3 regions of the Parviterribacter kavangonensis genome follow, and region 2 is predicted to be linked to each of the others. Evidence: riboswitches for the same ligand, from Rfam matches in the RefSeq annotation. Region 2 holds a riboswitch; each other region holds the start of a gene.
What was found. A riboswitch is a leader RNA that binds a small molecule or an ion and turns the genes downstream of it on or off. The one in region 2 is predicted to bind cyclic di-GMP.
Positions count from the first base shown of each region.

Region 1: another riboswitch for cyclic di-GMP. It lies ahead of AC1UE4_RS23405 (hypothetical protein); the one in region 2 lies ahead of AC1UE4_RS14255 (hypothetical protein).
Region 3: another riboswitch for cyclic di-GMP. It lies ahead of AC1UE4_RS00705 (hypothetical protein); the one in region 2 lies ahead of AC1UE4_RS14255 (hypothetical protein).

Region 1 is NZ_JBXPJA010000003.1:718,744-722,066, forward strand. Features, by position in the region: gene AC1UE4_RS23395 (NAD(P)/FAD-dependent oxidoreductase) at 1-299, shown strand, start outside; gene AC1UE4_RS23400 (thiamine pyrophosphate-binding protein) at 323-1,858, shown strand; cyclic di-GMP riboswitch class I at 1,973-2,053, shown strand; gene AC1UE4_RS23405 (hypothetical protein) at 2,087-2,998, shown strand; gene AC1UE4_RS23410 (CocE/NonD family hydrolase) at 3,048-3,323, shown strand, end outside.
Region 2 is NZ_JBXPJA010000001.1:2,817,967-2,821,289, forward strand. Features, by position in the region: gene AC1UE4_RS14240 (hypothetical protein) at 1-34, shown strand, start outside; gene AC1UE4_RS14245 (polysaccharide deacetylase family protein) at 24-815, opposite strand; gene AC1UE4_RS14250 (hypothetical protein) at 879-1,133, shown strand; cyclic di-GMP riboswitch class I at 1,228-1,323, shown strand; gene AC1UE4_RS14255 (hypothetical protein) at 1,397-2,407, shown strand; cyclic di-GMP riboswitch class I at 2,604-2,698, shown strand; gene AC1UE4_RS14260 (hypothetical protein) at 2,772-3,323, shown strand, end outside.
Region 3 is NZ_JBXPJA010000001.1:148,365-151,687, reverse strand. Features, by position in the region: gene AC1UE4_RS00705 (hypothetical protein) at 1-1,437, opposite strand, end outside; cyclic di-GMP riboswitch class I at 1,499-1,580, opposite strand; gene AC1UE4_RS00700 (GNAT family N-acetyltransferase) at 1,722-3,323, opposite strand, start outside.

The sequences.
Region 1 (3,323 bases), on a different contig from region 2:
CGCTCGCCGACGCCGCCGAGCATCGCGCGCCCGCGATCGCGCGCGCCGAGCTGCGTGGCGGCTGGACCGGCCTCTACGAGATGACCCCCGACCACAACGCGCTCATCGGCGAGATCTCCGGCGACCCGCGCTTCCTCTACGCGACCGGCTTCTCCGGCCACGGCTTCCTCCAGGCGCCCGCCGTCGGCGAGACCATCCGCGACCTCTTCCTCGGCCGCACCCCGGAGATCGACGTGACACCCCTCGACGTCGCCCGCTTCGGCCTCGGCGCCGAGCGGCCGGAGAGGAACGTCGTGTGAGCGCGGCCGGCGAGGCACGTCGTGTGAGCACCGGCGCCGAGGCGCTCGTCTCCGCCCTCGAGACGCACACCGACGTCGTCTTCGGCCTGCCCGGCGTGCACAACCTCCCCGCGTGGGAGGCGCTGCGGGCGTCGCCGATCCGCCTGGTCTCCGTCCGCCACGAGCAGACGGCGGCGTACGCGGCCGACGGCTACGCGCGGGCGACGGGGCGTCCGGGCGTCGCGCTCGTCACGACGGGCCCCGGCGCGGCGAACACCGTGACCGCGACGGGCGAGGCGTACGCGTCGGGATCGCCGCTCGTCGTCATCGCCACCGACGTCCCGTCGACGCTGCGCCGCCCCGGCGTCAACCGCGGCGTCCTGCACGAGACCGACGACCAGCCCGCCCTCTTCGCGCCGGTCACGAAGGCCCGCTTCGAGGCCGTGCCCGGCGACGACCTCGAAGCCCTCGTCGACCACGCGATCCGCGTTGCGACGCGCCCGCCGATGGGTCCGGTCTACGTCGGCATCCCCACCGATCTGCTCGGGGCGGCGGCACAGCAGTCGCGTCTTGACGCGGCGCTGCCAGAGGAAGGTGCCACGGTCGACGAGGCGGCCGTTGACCAGGCCGCGTCTCTGCTCGCCGCGGCGGAGCGACCGCTCGTCTGGGCCGGTGCCGGCGCGGTCGATGCGGGGAAGGCGGTAGGGGCGCTTGCCGAGCGGCTCGGGGCGCCGCTCGTCACGACGCTCTCCGCGGCGGGCGTGCATCCGAGCGAGCTGCGGCCGGCGCATCACCCCGCCGTCGGCGCGCTGTGGGACGCGGCGGACGTGGTCGTCGCGATCGGCAGCGACTTCGACGGGACCGACACGCAGAACTGGGCGATGCCGCGGCCGCCGGCGCTCATCGCGGTCAACGTCGACCGCGACGACGCGGCGAAGTCGTGGACGCCCGACGTGATGATCCACTTGGAGGCGGAGCCGGCGGCGGGGGCGCTGCTCCATCAGGTCACGGCGAGGGCCCCGTGGTTCGAGCGGCCGGACGTCTCCATCGACGACCCGGACGCCGCCACGTTGCTCGACGCGATCCCGGCCGACGCGGTCGTGGTCTGCGACATGTGCATCCCCGGCTACTGGATCGGCGGGTTCCACCGGCCGGCGTCACCGCGCTCGGTGCTGTACCCGATCGGATGGGGAACGCTGGGGTTCGGGTTCCCGGCGGCGATCGGCGCCGCGCTCGCCGGCCGCACCACGATCGCGGTCGTCGGCGACGGCGGGTTCCTCTTCGCCTGCGGGGAGCTCGCGACCGTCGCGCAGGAGCGGATCCCGCTCACGATCGTGCTCTTCGACGACAAGGGCTACGGGATGCTGCGCCACGACGGCGGCGACCCGTTCGTGCTGCACACGCCGGACTTCGTGAAGCTCACCGAGGCGTTCGACGTGCCCGCCGAGCGAGTCGCGCTCGAGGACCTGAAGACGAAACTCACGCAGCCTCCGGACGGCCCCCGGATGCTCGTCGTCGAGGCGGCGCTCGCACCGCCGGTGAACACCTCGCCGAAGTGGCCGCGACGCTCGCGAACTTGAGCGCGCGCTGAACATTTACGACAAGCGTCCGAATCGCGTGACAACCGGGGTCGCGGCGTGCACCATGCCGTCTGCGCCGCGAAGACGACCGGAGATCGGAGTCGCTGCGCACGAGATCGAAAAAGGCAACTCCGTCGTGAGGCGGGGACGCAAAGCCAGAGGCCTCCATCCCGGAGAGGTGGCTCAGCTACCGGCTCGAGATCGACCAACACCTGTCAAGGAGGACAGATGTCGGCTTTCCCGACGCCTTCGCAGTACCGCCGCGGCATCGTCGCGACGTGCAGTGCCCTTGCCGCCACGCTCGCCGTCGCCGCCCCGGCCCTCGCCGGTGGCACGACGCCCGAAGCCGTGATGGGCAACCCCACCTGCGCCGACGTCGGCAGCGGGCTCAAGTCCGTGAAGATCGACCCGGTCCCGCAGGGCACCACCTCGCTCGCCGGCCGCACGATCGTCGTGTCCGGCCGCACCCTCGACTGGACCAGCACCGACGCGATCGCCGTGGTGATCGTCAAGGGCGGCCCGAACGCGAACATCTACCGCTACGACCCCGCCTCGACGGGCGACACCGGCCTGCACGCGCCGGCCAACCCGAAGAACGGCCAGTACTACGGCCTCAGCCACGTCGACTTCTGCCGCGGCGCCTCGACGCCGACGCCGCCCGTCACGCCGGACCCGCCGGTCGACCCGCCCAAGAACCCGCCGGTCCCGCCGACGGACCCGTGCGCCGACGGCACGTGCGGGGTCACGCCGGAGCCCCCGACGAAGCCGGAGACCCCGAAGAAGCCGGTCACCACGACCATCCCGTCCACGGGCGGCGTCCTCGGCGCCAAGGGCGTCGTCAGCATCCGCACCGTCGCGGCGATCCACCAGCGCAAGCAGTGCGTCTCGCGCCGCTTCACGCAGGTCGTCACGGGCAAGGGCATCAAGCGCGTGACGCTGACGATCAACGGCCGCGTCGTCGGCCGCATGAAGGGCAACGGCAAGCGCTTCACGCTGTCGGTCGACCCGTCGAAGTACGGCAGCGTCCTGCGGATGTCCGCGCGCGCCGAGTTCGTCAAGGGCAGCGGGCGCAAGGCGAAGACGATGCGCGTCACCGTCCTGCGCTGCCTGCAGTCGCGGGGCATCCGCTTCACCGGCTGAGAACCAGCCTCGAACGCAAGATCCCGGGAAGCGGTGCGTTGAAGGCACCGTGACCCGGATCTTGCGTTCAGCGGCGCTCGCAGCGCTGCTCCTGCTCTCCCTCTCGCTCCCGACCACCGCCGCCGCCGACGTCCCGGACGGTGCGGACTGGAAGGAGCTCTACATCCCGGCCGGCGGCCCCGACGAGCCGCAGCTGCACGCCGACGTCCTGCGCCCGAAGGGGCTTCCGGACACGGCGCCGACGCCGGTGATCCTCAGCATCGGCCCGTACTTCGGCCACGGCGGCCAGTCGACCCCGAACGGCGACAGCAGCGACCGCCCCTCG
Region 2 (3,323 bases):
GGACGCGCTCGTCGAGCGGTCCTTCACGCGCTGAACTGCCAGCCGTCGTCGGCGCCCGGCGTGCGCGTCAGCAGCGCCTTCGCCCGCCGGTAGGCCCGCCAGCCCGTCGTGCGCAGGTGCTCGCGCCGCGGGGGTGCCGGAGCGCCCCGGCGCTCGAGCCACTTGGCCACGTCGCTCGCGGGCGTCGTCGCGCGCAGCATGAGCCGGGCGAGCGCGAACGGGTCGTCGTCGGTCGCGCTGAACGCGTCCTTGACGCCGCACGCGCCCCGGAAGCCGGCGTCGCGCAGCTCGCGCTTCACGCGGCCGCTCGAGTACCCGTGCGGGTAGGCGAACGTGGTGATCGGCGCCTCGAGCGCGTCCTCGAGCAGCGCCTTGCTGCGCCCGATCTCGGACCGCAGCTGCTTCGTGCTCAGCGTGTCCATGTGCGGATGCGTGTGGCTGTGCGCGCCGACCTCGATGCCGCTCTCCGGCAGCTCGCGCACCTGCTTCCAGTCGAGCATCCACGGCGCGAGCTCGGGCGCGACGGACGGCCGGACGCCGCCGCGCAGGAGGCCCGTCGCGATGAAGAGCGTGGCCGTGAGCTCGCGGTCGAGGAGGACCGGCGCGGCGACGGAGAGGACGTCGGCGAACCCGTCGTCGAACGTGATCAGCACCGCGCTGTCGAGCAGCTCGTCGTCGCGCCGGCGCTGCGCCTCGATGAGCTGGCTGACCGTGAGCGGCGTCAGCCCGCTATCGGCGACGAGGTCCATGTGCGCCGCGAACGTCCGCTCGTTCACCGCGTAGTCGCGGCCGAGAGGAGCAGTGTCGGTTGACACTGCGTGGTAAAGCAGGATCGGGACGAGCGCCACGGGCGGCGCGAGTCTACGCTGCGCCCTCCGATGTCGGGCGTCCTGCGGCTCATGCGACGGTTCGAGCGGCGCCGCCGCTTCTGGGCGGACGTCGACGTCCGCGGACGCGACGAGTGCTGGCCGTGGCTCGGCGCCCGGGACGCCAACGGGAGCCCCGTGTACGACGGCCAAGCGGCCGGGCTCGTCGCGCACCAGCTCGTCCGCGGGTCGCTGCCAGAGGGCGAGCCGGTCCGCACCTGCGGGCACGCGTGGTGCGTGAACCCGGGGCACCTGACGTTCCGATAGGGGTCCTGGCCATGTGTTCGATTGAAGGACCGGGCCCCATGCCCCACTCTTCCCATCGCGAGGCGAGCGTTCAGGATTGAACGCAGACCTCACGAGACGACAAAGGCAAGCGCGTCGCGAGGCGTGCACGCAAAGCCAGAGGTCTCCCCTGACCGGAGAAGGACGTCGGGGAGATGGCTCAGCTCCCGGCTCGGCCACCCGGAGAACGTCGTCAAGGAGGATGCATGTCGGGTATCCCGGCTCCTCGTCGTCTCGGGCGTGCCGTGCGTGTCTTCACGCCGGTCGTCCTCAGTCTTGCGGTCCCCGCGACCGCCGCCGCAGTGCCCGCCGACAAGGCGAACGATGCCCCCGGCCAGGAGAAGAAGGCCGAAGAGCAGCAGCAGCCCACCGGCGACCAGAGCCAGGCCGGCGAGGACCACGGCCAGGCGGCCGAGGACCACGGTCAGGGCCAGGACGCCGAGCACGGCCAGGACGGCGAGGACCACGGCCAGGCCGGCGAGGACCACGGGCAGTCGGGCGAGGACCACGGGCAGTCGGGCGAGGACCACGGCAACGACCAATCCGGCAACGAGCAGGGCGAGGACGAGTCCGGCGACGAGCAGGGCGACGACGAGTCCGGCGAGGACCAGTCGGACAACGGCCAGGACGCCGAGCACGGCCAGGACGGCGACGACCACGGGCAGGCCGGCGAGGACCACGGCCAGGGCCAGGACGCCGAGCACGGCCAGGACGGCGAGGAGCACGGCAACGCCGGCGACGACGACCAGCAGGACGACGACGACCAGATCCCCGGCAACGGCGACGACCAGGGCGGCAACGACGTCGTCGTCGGCGGCGGCGAGATGGAGAGCGGCGGCGACGACTCCGGCGACAAGCCGTCGGAGGACAAGCCGGCCGAGCAGAAGTCGACCACCGCGTCCTCGGGCGACAACTCCGCGCCGGCCAACGACGTGCGCGTCGACCTGCCGGCGCCCGCGCAGGGCCCGGTCGCGATGACGATCCCGAGCAAGCGCGTCAGCGTGAGCCGCCGCGTCATCACGATCCGCCTCACGCCGTACTCGGTGAAGTTCGCGCGCGTGTACGTCAACGGCAAGCGCGTCGAGGTCCGCCGTCAGGGCAAGCGCGTCACGGCCGTCATCGACCTCCGTGGCAAGACCGCCGGCACGTACACCGTGCGCACGTACGTCATCACGAAGACGGGCAAGGTCCGCAACGGCGTGCGCCGCTTCCAGGCCTGCGCCACCGTGCCGACGCCGTTCCGTCGCGCCGCGTAGCACCAGCTCTCCTTCGGGAGCGCGAAGGGACTCGAGGGGTCGCCGGTGTTCTGCCGGCGGCCCCTTCGTCGTTAAGAAGGGAAGGACTTGCGCGCTGGTCAGCAGATCTGGACCGACGTTCGATTGCAGGCCCTTCTCCTCACGTTCACCATCCTCTGCAGAGGTGAGCGGGGCAGGATGCCCAGCGAGCCTCTCGAGACGACAAAGGCAACCTCGTCGTGAGGCGGGGGCGCAAAGCCAGAGGTCTCCCCTTGACCGGAGCAACGTCAGGGAGATGGCTCAGCTACCGGCTCGGCCACCCGGAGAACGTCGTCAAGGAGGAACAATGTCGGGTACCCCGGCTCCTCGTCGTCTCGGGCGTGCCGTGCGTGTCTTCACGCCGGTCGTCCTCACTTCAGCGCTCGTCGTCCCGATGATCTCGTCGGCCGACCAGCCGCAGGGCAAGAACGTCAACGCCGGCCCGAACGGGATCGGCAACGGCCAGCAGGGCCCCAACGGGCTCGGCGGCGGCCAGCCCGGCCCGAACGGCCTCGGCAACAACGGCGCCAACGGCAACGAGGCGCAGGTCGCCGCCAACGCCGCGCAGGGTCAGCAGGGCGACCAGGGGCAGCCGGGCCAGCCGGGCAACCCCGGCGGCAACGGCCCGGCCGGTCCCGAGGGCAACAACGGGAACCCGCAGCAGGGCAACCCGGCCGCCAACGGTCCCGAGGGCCCGCAGGGCAACAACGGCAACCCCGGCAACGAGGGCCAGAACGGCCCGCAGGGTCCGCAGGGCAACGAGGGCCAGGCCGGCGACGACCACGGCCAGGCCGGTGAGGACCACGGCAAGCCGGAGAACCCCGGTCAGTCCGGTGAGGACCACGGTCAGGCCGGCGACGAGCACGGCAAGCCCGAGTCGCCCGGCAAGAGCGACGAG
Region 3 (3,323 bases), 2.7 Mb from region 2:
GACGCCGTCGCGGATGTTGTAGACGAACACGTCGTCGGGAGCGTAGTACGGGACGCCGTTCTGCTCGGCGTACGTGACCCACGGGTCGGGCTGGCCCCACGCGGTGTGGCTGAGGCCGGACTCCTCGGCGATGCCCCAGGCGCCGCCGGTGTCGCCCATGATCATCCCGTACTCGGCCATGGCGTGGAAGATCGTCTTCCGCCACTTGGGAACGTTCAGCGCGTCGATCTCGGCCGCGGTCATGTCGAGCTGGACGCGGGCCCCCATCGGCGGCGCGTTCAGGTTCGGCTCGCCGATGTCCGAGCACGAGCGGCCGGGGTTCGAGCCGGCCGGGTAGACCGTGCCGCCCGACGAGCACTTCGCGACCAGGAAGAGCGCGTGGTCGATGCGGCCGGCCTGCAGCTCCTCGATGCGGAGCTTGCCGGCGAGGTTGCCGTACTTGCCGGCCGTCGCGTCCGAGCCGAGGCCGTCGCCGTCGATGCGCGTGCGCCCGCCCCAGCCGATGTCGATGCGGCCGCCGCTCGGGTCGCGCGGGCGGACGGTCCAGAAGTCGTACTCCCAACCCGTTGACTGGTCGATGACCGTCATGTGGCCGTCGCTGTCGCCGGCCGGCTGCGCCTGGACGGGGATGCGGATGACGTGGCCCTCGATCGCGCAGGTGCCCCAGCGCTCGAGGCAGTGGATCGTGAACTGCGGGTCGGTCGGCTGCGACCAGTAGACGGGGTCGCCCGCGTCCTTGTCGGTGCCGGCGACCTTGCCGCGGATGTGCTGCGCGGGGCCGAAGCTCGTGATGCGGTCGACGATCTGCTGCGAGTTGCTCAGCAGCGGGGCGGTCGCCGGGATCCTGCGGTTGAACGGGCTCGCGTCCGAGTACGGCCGCCAGCACGCGCCGGGGACGATGCCCATGCCGAACGTTCCGTAGGCGGGGCAGTCGCCGCCGAGCGGCGTGCTCGGCGCGGGCGCGGGGGCCGGCTCGGGAGCGGGCGCGGGGTCCGTCGGCGTGGGCGACGTCGGCGCGGGCTTCGTCTTCTTCTTGGCGGCGACGATCGTCTCGGTGGGCGACGTGGTCGGCTCGAGCTCGACGCGGCGGTCCTCGATCTTCAGGACGAGCGTCGGCGCGACGGGCGCGCTGACGACGCCGGTCGCCGGCTTCTTCGCGAGCTTCGCGCGCAGGCGCACCTTCAGGACGCCGCGGGCGGCGGCGCTGCGGACGGCGCGCAGCGGCAGCGCCTGCTGGCGGCGAGCGCTGGCGCGCAGGCGGGCACCGCGGATCGTGCGCGGGTGGATGCCCTTGATGCGGTAGCTGACGAGCTTGCCCTTCTTGACGGCCGCGCTGTAGGTCTTGACCTTGACGGCGGGGCGCGCGTCGGCCGGCTGGGGAAGCAGGCAGATGAGCAGCAACAGGGCGCTTGCGAGCAGCGCGAAACGGCAGCGCAAGCTGGGGAACGTGATCGGCGGCAACGTCTCTCCGGGTGGTCATGGCACCGCCCACTTCTCCTTCGGCGGCCCGGCTGACTCGATGGGGGACGAGTCCCGTGACTTTGCGGACCCGCCTCGCGACGGGGGTGCCTTTTCGGGAGGTGCCGATTCAGTTGTGTGTCCACGCACACCCTCGGGCCGGGACGGTCCAACGCCGAGCGGTCAGCGCTCCTTGTGGACGTCTGTCCAGCACCGGGTCGACACCTGTTCTAGGCGTCCGGTGAGAGCTTCAGTGCGGGCCGTCAGCCGGCGCGGCGCAGCAGCGCGCGGCGCACGTCCGGCGGCACCGCGCGCACGCCCAGGCCCGCTGCCGTCGCGGCCAGTCCCGCCGTCGTGCGCGGGACGGCGAGCACCTCGAGGCCGGGATCGAACGCGGAGAAGCGGCCCTTGTACTCCTCGCCGCCGCGCAGCAGCCGGTACTCGCGGACGCCGTCGTCCATCGCGGCGCGCACCGTGTGCGAAAGCAGGACGAACCCGACCGACTGCTTGTCCCACGCCGGGTCGCGGCCCGACTGGTAGTACCACTCGTACTCGGCGTACCGGAAACCCTGCCAGGCGGCGACCGCGACACCGTCGACCTCGAGCAGCCACAGGCGCAGCCAGCCGCGCTCGAGCGCGACGCGGGCGAAGTCGCGCTGGAACGCGCGGGCCGGCCCCTCGGCGAACGTGTTCGAGGCGCCCTGCCAGCGGGCCTCGTGCAGCGCGTGCAGCGTCGTGAGCGCGGCGTCCAGGTCGGCGGGGTCGGTGACGAGGCGGAACGCGACGTCGTGGCGCTTGCGCAGCGCGCGCTCGCGGCGGCGCACCTGCTCGCGGAAATTGCGGCTGCGCGACGCGAGGAACGCGTCGAACGTGAGGCCGGCGGCCGGGAGCACCGGACTGGGCTCGCGCCGGAGCGTCACCCCGCCGAGCAGCCCCGCCCACCCCTCGTCGGCGGGCAGCTCGTCGGCGACGAGGAGGTCGGGCCGCAGCTCGCCGAGCGCGTCGCGCAGCGCCGCGGCGACGCGCACGCGATCCTCCGGCGCGCACACCGGCGCGATCCGATCCGCCGGCCCGTGCCCCACGAACCGCACGAGGTCCACGGGCCGCCGAGCCGCCCGGTAGAGCGGCAGGATCCCGACCGTCTCCCCCGCGTCGCGGCACGCGAGGAGATGCAGCGGCCGATCGCCGCCGAAGTGCCGCCACCACGTCTCCGCCCACTCGATCGTCGTGAAGAGGTTCGCGTTCGGAACCTCCGCCCACGCTCCGCGCGCGGCGGAGAAGTCGCCGAGAGGCTCGACCGTGCACGCACGGTGCCTGACCCCGTTGTTGCGCGACGCCTTCGCCGGCGCCTCGCCCGGCGCGTTCTCCGCCGCCGCGCCCCACGAGGTCTCCACGGCCGCGCCCCGCGAGGTCTTCGCCGGCGCCGCGCCCCGCGGCGCCTCCACGGCGACGGCGACCCTCTCGACGTCTTCCGGCGTGAGGTGGTGGTGGCACGGGAGGCCGATGAGGCGGTCTCCGAGGCGGACCGCGTGGATCTTCTGCGCGCGGAGGCGGGTGAGCTCCGCGTCGGCGTCTTCGACCTCGAGGGGGACGACGAGGGGGGCGGCTCCGGGGGACGGGTCGCGGAAGCGCTCGGGGACGCGATCGCCGAGGGCGGCGGCGAGCGCGAGGTGGTGACCCAGGCGGCGCGACTGGAAGGAAGGGTGCGCGAGGCCGGGCAGGACGGCCGCGATCGCGCGGGCGCGGCGGTCGGGGGCGACGTCCTCGCGGTCGGCGACCGCGGAACCGCAGACGACCGCTCCGCGCAACCCGAGCGTCGGGCCGAGCGCGAAGACGGCGACGTCTCCGACGCTGCCCACCGGACC